Regions from separate parts of the Streptomyces sp. NPDC046335 genome, predicted to be linked through region 3. Evidence: riboswitches for the same ligand, from Rfam matches in the RefSeq annotation. Region 3 holds a riboswitch; each other region holds the start of a gene.

Region 1 (2,190 bases), on a different contig from region 3:
GTCGTCCCCCTCGCCCCCGGAGGGGCCGACCAGCTCACGCACGAGGGCGTACTGCGCGTGGTTCGTGTCCTGGTACTCGTCGACCATGACGTGGCGGAAGCGGCGGCGGTAGTGCTCCGCGACGTCCGGGAAGGCGCGCAGGAGGTTGACCGTCGTCATGATCAGGTCGTCGAAGTCCAGCGCGTTCGCCTCGCGCAGGCGTGACTGGTACATGGCATAGGCCTGGGCGAGGGTCTTCTCGAAGCCGTCGGCGGCCTTGCTCGCGAAGTCGTCCTCGTCGATCAGCTCGTTCTTGAGGTTGGAGATCTTGGCGCTGAACGACTTCGGCGGGAACTTCTTCGGGTCGAGGTCGAGGTCGCGGCAGACCAGAGCCATCAAGCGCTTGGAGTCCGCCGCGTCGTAGATCGAGAAGGAGGACGTGAAGCCCAGCTTCTTGTACTCGCGGCGCAGGATGCGGACGCAGGCGCTGTGGAACGTCGACACCCACATCGCGTTGGCCCGGGGCCCCACGAGCTGCTCGACGCGCTCCCTCATCTCACCCGCGGCCTTGTTCGTGAAGGTGATCGCGAGGATCTGGCCGGGGTGCACGCCGCGCGCGGCGAGGAGGTACGCGATGCGGTGGGTCAGCACACGGGTCTTGCCGGAACCGGCGCCGGCGACGATGAGCAGCGGGGCACCCGCGTGCACGACGGCCGCGCGCTGGTTCTCGTTCAGCCCCTCGAGCAGCGCCGCCGGGTCGATCACCGGGCGCGGGGCACCGTCCCGGTAGTGCGTGTCCCGGGTCATGGGCGCGTCGAACTTCCCGTCGAACAAGTCGTCCGGAACGGGCTCCGGAGCGCTGTCCTCGGGCGGGGGCGGAGGTTCTTCGTCCGTGGCCCGCGAGGGCTGCAGGTCCGCCAGGAAGCTGTCGTCAAAGAGGCTGCTCATCGCCTCCCGAGTCTAGGCGGACCCACTGACAACCCGCGCCGGGTTCCGCCGACCCACTCCTTGGCTCACAGCGTGTCCACTACCGAGCACCCTCTGCCATCGCGTCACGAGGCCGCGCCCGGGGCCTCGTAAAGTCACGAAAATGTATCGGGCATATCGAACATCAACCTTCACAGGCGCCACACAAGTTGGCTAGCGTGCTGCGCGGGCCGCTCGTATTCCCACCGGCGAACCCCGCCGGGAACGCGCGGCCCCCGCCGAGTCCGACATGTTCGGAGCCGGGGACCCACCGAGAACTTGGGGTGAATCGGTCCCGTACGCAGTACGGAACCGTAGGGCAACCTTCCGGACCACCCGCCCGAACCCGACAGCTAACCCGGTAGGCGGCCTACGGAAGGAGTCGCCTCCCTTGGCGTCGCACCGCAAGCCGCGGACCCGGTCAGCCGGAATTCGCACCGCCCCCGCCGTCGGCATCACCACGGCCGCCCTCACCTCCGTGGCGCTCCTCTCCCAGAGCGCCCAGGCCGCGCCGTCGGCGCCCGCCAAGCCCAGCCTGGAAGAGGTCCAGAAGAAGGTCGACGCCCTCTACCACCAAGCGGGCGTGGCCACCCAGAAGTACAACTCGGCCAAGGAGAAGACCGAGAAGCAGCGCAAGAAGGTCGACCGCGTCCTGGACGATGTGGCCAAGCGCACGGACAAGCTGAACGACGCGCGTCAGGAGCTCGGCTCCTTCGCCGCCGCGCAGTACCGCACCGGAGGCGTCTCGGAGACGGCCACCATGCTGCTGGCCGACGACCCGCAGGGCTATTTCGACCAGAACCACCTGGCGGACCGGCTGACCACGCGGCAGAAGAAGGCCGTCGACGACTACGAGACGCAGCGAGCCGCGGCGACGAAGCAGCGCACGAAGGCGGCGAAGAGCCTGGAGACGCTGACCGACTCGCGGGAAAACCTGCGGACCAGCAAGCGGACCGTCCAGAAGAAACTGGGCGAGGCGCGCGAGCTGCTCTCGGAGCTGACCACCGAGGAGAAGGCGCGGCTCGCGGCGATCGAGCGCAAGAAGGAGCGGGAGGCCAAGCGCAAGGCCGAGAAGCTGGCCCGCGAACAGGCCGCCGAGGCGGAGCGCAAGCGCGAGGCCGAGGAGGCGGCGCGGAAGGAGAAGGAGCGGGAGCGGGAGGACGGCCAGGGCTCCGGCTCGGGCTCCGGCACCGGCTCGGATACGGGTACGGGTACGGGCTCCGGCACAGGCTCGGGCTCGGGCTC
Region 2 (2,190 bases), on a different contig from region 3:
GACCCTGCGGTTCAAGGCCACGGGTGATCCGGCCGAGCGGGCCGCCGGGCGCCTGACACTCAACGTCATCCGCGACGAACTCGCCCGGATCGTCGAACAGCGGACGGCCGACGACCCCCACCTCCACTACCTCAGCGGCCGCGACCTCTACGGCGAGAGCGACTACGCCGAGTTCCCGCTGCCCGACGCGATCCACCCCGACGCCGCGGGGCACCGCCGCATCGGAGAGAACTTCGCGCGGCTCGTGTTCGGCGAGGACGGCCCCTTCGCCGTCGAGGGGCAGGGCTGAGCCCCGGACACATGGCGCGCCGGGGCTCAGAGGGGACGAGATGGGGGGTGTGGATCAGTACGGGCCGTTCACGTTGTCGATCGAGCCGTACCGGTCGGCCGCGTAGTTGCAGGCGGCGGTGATGTTGGCGACCGGGTCGTAGCTGTCCAGCGACGTGCCGGGCACGTGGTACGCGGTGAACGTGGGCGCGATGACCTGGAGCAGACCCTTGGACGGGGTGCCGGCGGCAGCGTTGGAGTCCCAGTTGTTGATGGCCAGCGGGTTGCCGGAGGACTCACGCATGACGTTGCGGTGGATGCCCTCGTAGGTGCCGGGGATGCCGTGCTGGGCCAGTATGTCGAGCGACTCCTTGATCCAGCCGTCGAGGTTGTTCGTGTAGGTCTTCTTCGCCGGGGTGGCGGCCGCGGGCTCGGCGGCGGACGCGTTGTCGCGCTCGGAGCGGTCCGCCCGGTCGGCGGCCGGCCTGGGCTCGGCCGTGCCCGCCTTGCCGAGGTTGAGCTTGAGCCCGGGCTTGATCAGGCCGGGGTCGTCACCGAGGACGCCCCGGTTGTTCTTGTACAGGCTCTCCCAGCCGCCGCTCACTGACTGCTCCTCGGCGATCGTGGAGAGGGAGTCACCCGACACGACGACGTAGGTCGTCGAGGCCGCGGCGGGCTTGGCGACCGTGCCGGCCGGCGCCGCGTTGGCAGCGGTGGCACCGAGCACCGGGAGAATGAGCACGGCCCCGCCCGTTCCCGCGACGGCGATGCCTCGGTTGAGCGAGCTGGACTTGGGGCGGCGGTGCTTTCCCTTTGCGGGCATGACGAAATCCTCTCCGTCGCCTGCGAGGTGAGCTGTCGGGTTCGGACGGGAGATGTCCGGTCGCACTGTGAATACGACTTCACCCCTAGCCTTTCCGGAATCCGGATCGGCGGCTTACCTGGGTCCCCCGCTCCTGCCGTGCGTCAGTGGGTGGATGGGTTTCCGGGCAGCGGCAGGATTAGGCGTTCCGCCCGGATTGACGGTGACGTTAGGCGAGAAAGCCCGGGCGGAACAAGTCTCGAATTCGCATACCGAAAGCCCGTGGTCCGTTTCTGATGATCAGAAACCAGGGTCTTTCTTGATCGATAATTCCAACTTTCTTTGCGCAGAACGGGAAGCGCGTTCGGAGAGGCCGGCGGGCGAGATTGTCGGCGTGACTCATTTCACTGAATGAGGAACGGCGTTGAGCGTGGCCCGAACGCGCTGTAATGCGGGCAGGTTTCCTATTCAGTGCGAGTGTGACGAACCTGCCCGCCTCGTACTGAAACGGGACATACTGCGGCGGTCGCTTACTTCGTGAAAGGGGTCATAACGCCCATGACGCGCTCGCGATCGATGAAGGCGGTCAACGCGTCCACGGTTGCGTCGGGCTGCTCTTCGGGAATGAAGTGTCCGGCCTGCGGGATGCAGACGCCGGTCGCGTTCTCCGCCCACGGGCTGAGGGAGGCGGCCATGTCGGGGATCGAGCCATGGGAGCTGGAGATTCCCAGGACCGGGACGGTCAAGTGCCCTTGTTCGAGGGCGTCATGGTTTTTGCGCGCCGATTCCGCGGCCTCGCGGTAGTAGGCGAGAGACGCCGAAAGGCCGCCCTCGGCCGCGATGGCGGCGGCGTAATGGTCGATCTCGACGTCGTCGAAGGTGTCCGGGGACAGGGCTTTGACCTTCAAGAACCAGCCGACGTAGTCATGTTCGCGGCCGGTGAGCAGAGTCTCGGGCAGTTCGGGCACCAGGTGGAAGGCGAAGTGCCAGGTTTTCCAGGCCCGCTCGGGATCCATCGGGATGGAGTCCGGGAGGGTGATTCCGGGAATGCCGGCGTCGAGCAGAGCGACACCATGCAGGCGCTCTTCGTACTTCAGGGCCAGCGAGAAGGCGACCCAGGC
Region 3 (2,190 bases):
CCTCGCGGAGATCGGGCACGGCGACGGCCACGTACGCCTGATCAACCGGGGGCACCCGGAGCCGCTGCTGCTGCGCGGGGACGGGCGGCTGTGCGTGCTCTCGCCGACCGAGCCCGCGCTGCCGCTCGGCATGGGCTCGCTGGGGTCCTGGCCGGACCGGGCGGACGAGACGGAGTTCCCGCCGGGCGCGATGCTGCTCTTCTACACGGACGGCCTCTCGGAGGCGCGGAACGAGGCCGGGGAGTTCTACGACCCCGCGACCCGGCTCGGCGGGCGGGTCTTCCCGGGCCGCAGGGGCCCGCAGACGCTCCTTGCCACCCTCACGCAGGAGGTGCGGTGGCACACCGGGGGCGGCGCGACGGACGACCTGGCGCTGCTCGCGGTGCGGCGGCCCGCCGCGGACGACCCCGATGTCACGCCGGGTGACTGAACTGCACCCCTCTGCATAACAACTGACGTACTGTCAAGCGGATGGCAGGTTCCGGTTCGGCCACGCGGCCGGGCAACTCGCCCCGTTCGCGGCCCCCGTGTCCCCATACGTACGGTCGGATCATGCCCCGGGGGCGTTAACAATCAACAGGAACAGCTTGGAATACGGGCCCGCTGTCTATTAACGTTCGATAACGCAGCGCGGTCGTCCCAGCCGTCACTAGAGGCGGCTCCGTGCGCACACGCCTAATCCCGCAAGGGAGCCGGGGAACCACCAACTTGGGGTGAATCGGGCATCTGCGCATCCGTGCCAGGTGTTCGTAGGAGACCTTCCTGCTCCGAACCCGTCAGCTAACCCGGTAGGCGAGAAGGAAGGAAAGGAGTGCGCCCCAGTGGCGTCCAACCGGCCTGCCCCAGAAGCCGCGTACGTTCCGAATGACCCCGATTTCGGTGGGTACGACGAGCAGACCTGGGAGGAGTGGAATCCCACCGAGGAGTCCGTCCGTCCCGTCCGCGGCAGGCACCGTGTGCACAAGAAGGGCGGCGGCGGCCTCGCCCGCAGCTCCACCGTCCTGGGCGTCGGCGTCATCGCCGCCGTCGGCGCGGGCGGCATCGCCACCGCGCAGGACGGCAAGCCGCCGGTCTCCATATCGATGCCCGACCTGGGCGCCGTCACCGACTCGCTGCCGGAGGCCAAGTCCCTTCCCGGCGTCGGCTCGCTGATCTCCGACGACTCCGCCGACTCCGGCTCCGGCTCCGCGGCGAACGCCGCCACCGCCGCGGCCCCGCTCACCGCCGCCGGTGTCAGCTCCGCCGACGCCGAGCAGGGCACCACCGACGCGGGCGAGGCGCTGCGCGCCCGCATCATGCGGCAGGCCGAGAACCAGCAGAGCCAGGCCGACGACGCGGTACGGACCGCGGCCGAGGGCGCCGCCGTCAAGAAGGCCGCCGAGGAGGCCGCCGCCCAGCAGAAGGCGGCCGAGCAGAAGATCGAGGCCAAGGCCGCCGCGAAGAAGAAGAAGGAGGAGGAGGCCCGCAAGGCGAAGGCCGAGGCCGAGCGCCTGGCCAAGCTCGCCAAGAGCTTCGCGATCCCCACCTCCTCGTACACCCTGACCTCGCACTTCGGTGACTCCGGTTCCATGTGGTCCTCCGGGCAGCACACCGGCCTCGACTTCGCCGCGCCGACGGGTACGCCGCTCAAGGCCGTGCACACCGGCACCGTCAAGGAGGCCGGCTGGGCCGGGGCCTACGGCTACCGCACGGTCCTGGAGCTCGATGACGGCACCGAGGTCTGGTACTGCCACCAGTCCTCGATGAACGTCAGCGCCGGGCAGAAGGTCAGCACGGGCGACGTCATCGGCCGCGTCGGCGCGACCGGCAATGTGACGGGACCGCACCTCCACATGGAGGTCCACACCGCGGCCGGCGCCAACATCGACCCGCTCGCCTGGCTTCAGGGCAAGGGCCTCAACCCCTGACTCCGGTGGTCCTGGCGCCAACCCCCCGGCGCCAGGGCCGCCGGTCAGGAGCAGTGCCGCCGGTCAGGAGCAGTGCCGTCGGTCCGGAGCAGTGCCACGGACGCACGATGGTTCGTGGAATTCCGTTTCCGCCGCGGTCGTTGAGGAACGCATGACTTCTCTCCGTACGCTTGGCTCATCCGACCTCGAGGTCTTCCCGCTCGCCCTCGGCGGCAACGTCTTCGGCTGGACCGCCGACCGGACGGCGTCCTTCGCCGTCCTCGACGCCTACACCGCGGCGGGC
Region 4 (2,190 bases), on a different contig from region 3:
GCTCCGCCCCGGACGGCACGGGCGCCGCGATGCTCGCCATCAGCGGATCGGTCGACACGGAGTCCACGGGCCCCGCGCTCGACGACCTCTGGAAGGTGCTGCGCACGCTCGCCGCGGAGGGCCTGACCGACGCCGAGCGCGACGTGGCGGTGCAGAACCTGGTGGGCGTCGCCCCGCTCAAGTACGAGATGGCGTCCTCCGTGGCGGCCACGCTCGCCGACCAGGTCGAGCAGAACCTCCCGGACGACTTCCAGGCGCGGCTCTACCGGCAGTTGGCCGCCACCGGCACCGTGGAGGCCACCGCGGCCGTCGTCAGCGCCTTCCCGGAGGACCATCTGGTGACGATCCTCGTGGGCGACGCCGCGCGCATCGAGGAGCCCGTCAGGGCCCTCGGCATCGGCGACGTGAGCGTCGTACCCGGCTGAGCGGCGTCCCCGGCTGAGCGACGGGCAGCGACGCGGCCAGCCAGCAGCCAGCAGCAAGTCAGGACATGTCAGGACCCCGGTGGCCGTTTGGGCTGCCGGGTTCCTCATATGTCCGAATTACTATGGAGGTTGCCTGTCTGCCGTGTGGCGTGCGCTACAAAAGAGGCGTTCTGTTTGTCGTTCGAAAGACGTCACGTTTAGCGTCGGTCCGGCTGTTCGTCACGCAGTACGCCGCAGCCGCGGCACCGGACAGTCATCGCCGAGTCCCCGTACGGCGCGAGCCAGGGGAGCCGGGGACCCACATGTCCCCTGGGGTGAATCGGGAACCTTGCCGCGAGGTGAGGGGCCCGTAGGAGACCTTCCTGCTCCGAACCCGTCAGCTAACCCGGTAGGCGAGAGGGAAGGAAAGGACCAGCCGCTTCATGGCGTTCACCCGTGCCACCGGGAAGCACCGTCGTCCGAGCCGCCTCACGCGCACCACGGCGAATGCCGCGGGCGTCGCCGCGCTCACCACCACCGGTGTCATCGGAGGCCTGGCAGCTCCCGCGCTCGCCGCCGCCGATGACGCGGCCATCGAGCACACCGGACTCACCCAGGCGATCTCCGTCGGCGACACGCTCGCCGAGAGCATCGACGCGCAGGCCGCCGCCCAGCACCAGGCCGCCGAGGAAGCCGCCGCCGCCAAGAAGGCCGAAGAGGCCGCCAAGAAGAAGGCCGCGGAGGAGAAGCGCAAGGCCGAGGCCGAGGCCAAGGCGAAGGCCAAGAAGGAGCGCGAGGAGAAGGAGCGCGCCGCCCGCGAGGCCGAGCGCAAGCGCCTGAACACCTACGTCTCCCCGATCTCCGGTTCCTACGTCTCCACGGGCTACCAGACCGGCGGGGCCATGTGGTCCTCCGGCAGCCACACCGGCGTCGACTTCCACGCCGCCTCCGGAACCCCGGTCCACGCGGTCGGCTCCGGCACCGTGGTCGAGGCCGGCTGGGGCGGTGCCTACGGCAACAACGTGGTCATCAAGATGAACGACGGCACGTACACCCAGTACGGCCACATGTCCTCCCTCGGCGTCACCGTCGGCCAGGCGGTCACCCCCGGACAGCAGATAGGCCTCTCCGGCTCCACGGGCAACTCCAGCGGCCCGCACCTGCACTTCGAGGCCCGCTCCGGCGAGGAGTACGGCTCGGACATCGACCCCGTCGCCTACCTCCGCGCGCACGGCGTCAACGTCTGACCGGCGTCGTCCACGTCGTACCCGACCGGCGCCCCGACGCCGTACCGAAAGCCCCGGCTCACGAAGAGCCGGGGCTTTCGGCGTCTGGCCAAAAGATATCCATGAATTCCGTCCCCCGTCGGAAAACGCGTCGTCCTGCAATAGAGTCACGGAAAGAGCGTCAATCGACCGCGTCGCGCGGGGATCAAGGCGGAGGTCCGGTCATGCGCATTCCCGCGCACTCTGTATGCACGGCGATACGGGACGACATCATTTCCGGCGTCCATGAAAGAGGCGGCCGGCTCACCGAAGACCTCCTCGCGCGCCGCTACGGCGTCTCCCGCGTCCCCGTGCGCGAGGCCCTGCGCACCCTGGAGGCCGAGGGGTTCGTCGTGACGCGCAGGCACGCGGGCGCGTGTGTCGCCGAGCCCACGGAGCAGGAGGCCGCCGACCTCCTGGAGCTTCGCCTGCTGCTCGAACCGCTGGCCGCGGCACGCGCGGCCCGGCGCCGCACCGACGCCCACCTCAAGGTCCTGCGCGGCCTCGTCAGGGTGGGCCAG

Evidence for each region. A riboswitch is a leader RNA that binds a small molecule or an ion and turns the genes downstream of it on or off. The one in region 3 is predicted to bind cyclic di-AMP.
Region 1: it holds a riboswitch for cyclic di-AMP, as region 3 does, so the genes downstream of both, ACZ6JY_RS28605 (C40 family peptidase) here and ACZ6JY_RS06915 (M23 family metallopeptidase) in region 3, are expected to answer to the same signal.
Region 2: it holds a riboswitch for cyclic di-AMP, as region 3 does, so the genes downstream of both, ACZ6JY_RS11710 (transglycosylase SLT domain-containing protein) here and ACZ6JY_RS06915 (M23 family metallopeptidase) in region 3, are expected to answer to the same signal.
Region 4: it holds a riboswitch for cyclic di-AMP, as region 3 does, so the genes downstream of both, ACZ6JY_RS08910 (M23 family metallopeptidase) here and ACZ6JY_RS06915 (M23 family metallopeptidase) in region 3, are expected to answer to the same signal.

Annotation. Positions count from the first base shown of each region.
Region 1 covers NZ_JBVJFF010000012.1:114,813-117,002, forward strand. The annotation lists gene ACZ6JY_RS28600 (ATP-dependent DNA helicase) at 1-927, opposite strand, end outside; cyclic di-AMP (ydaO/yuaA leader) riboswitch at 1,173-1,329, shown strand; gene ACZ6JY_RS28605 (C40 family peptidase) at 1,337-2,190, shown strand, end outside.
Region 2 covers NZ_JBVJFF010000004.1:491,044-493,233, forward strand. The annotation lists gene ACZ6JY_RS11705 (GDSL-type esterase/lipase family protein) at 1-289, shown strand, start outside; gene ACZ6JY_RS11710 (transglycosylase SLT domain-containing protein) at 344-1,090, opposite strand; cyclic di-AMP (ydaO/yuaA leader) riboswitch at 1,095-1,249, opposite strand; gene ACZ6JY_RS11715 (alpha/beta fold hydrolase) at 1,600-2,190, opposite strand, start outside.
Region 3 covers NZ_JBVJFF010000002.1:675,602-677,791, forward strand. The annotation lists gene ACZ6JY_RS06910 (PP2C family protein-serine/threonine phosphatase) at 1-430, shown strand, start outside; cyclic di-AMP (ydaO/yuaA leader) riboswitch at 663-810, shown strand; gene ACZ6JY_RS06915 (M23 family metallopeptidase) at 822-1,907, shown strand; gene ACZ6JY_RS06920 (aldo/keto reductase) at 2,059-2,190, shown strand, end outside.
Region 4 covers NZ_JBVJFF010000003.1:506,768-508,957, reverse strand. The annotation lists gene ACZ6JY_RS08915 (M16 family metallopeptidase) at 1-425, shown strand, start outside; cyclic di-AMP (ydaO/yuaA leader) riboswitch at 673-835, shown strand; gene ACZ6JY_RS08910 (M23 family metallopeptidase) at 848-1,651, shown strand; gene ACZ6JY_RS08905 (GntR family transcriptional regulator) at 1,855-2,190, shown strand, end outside.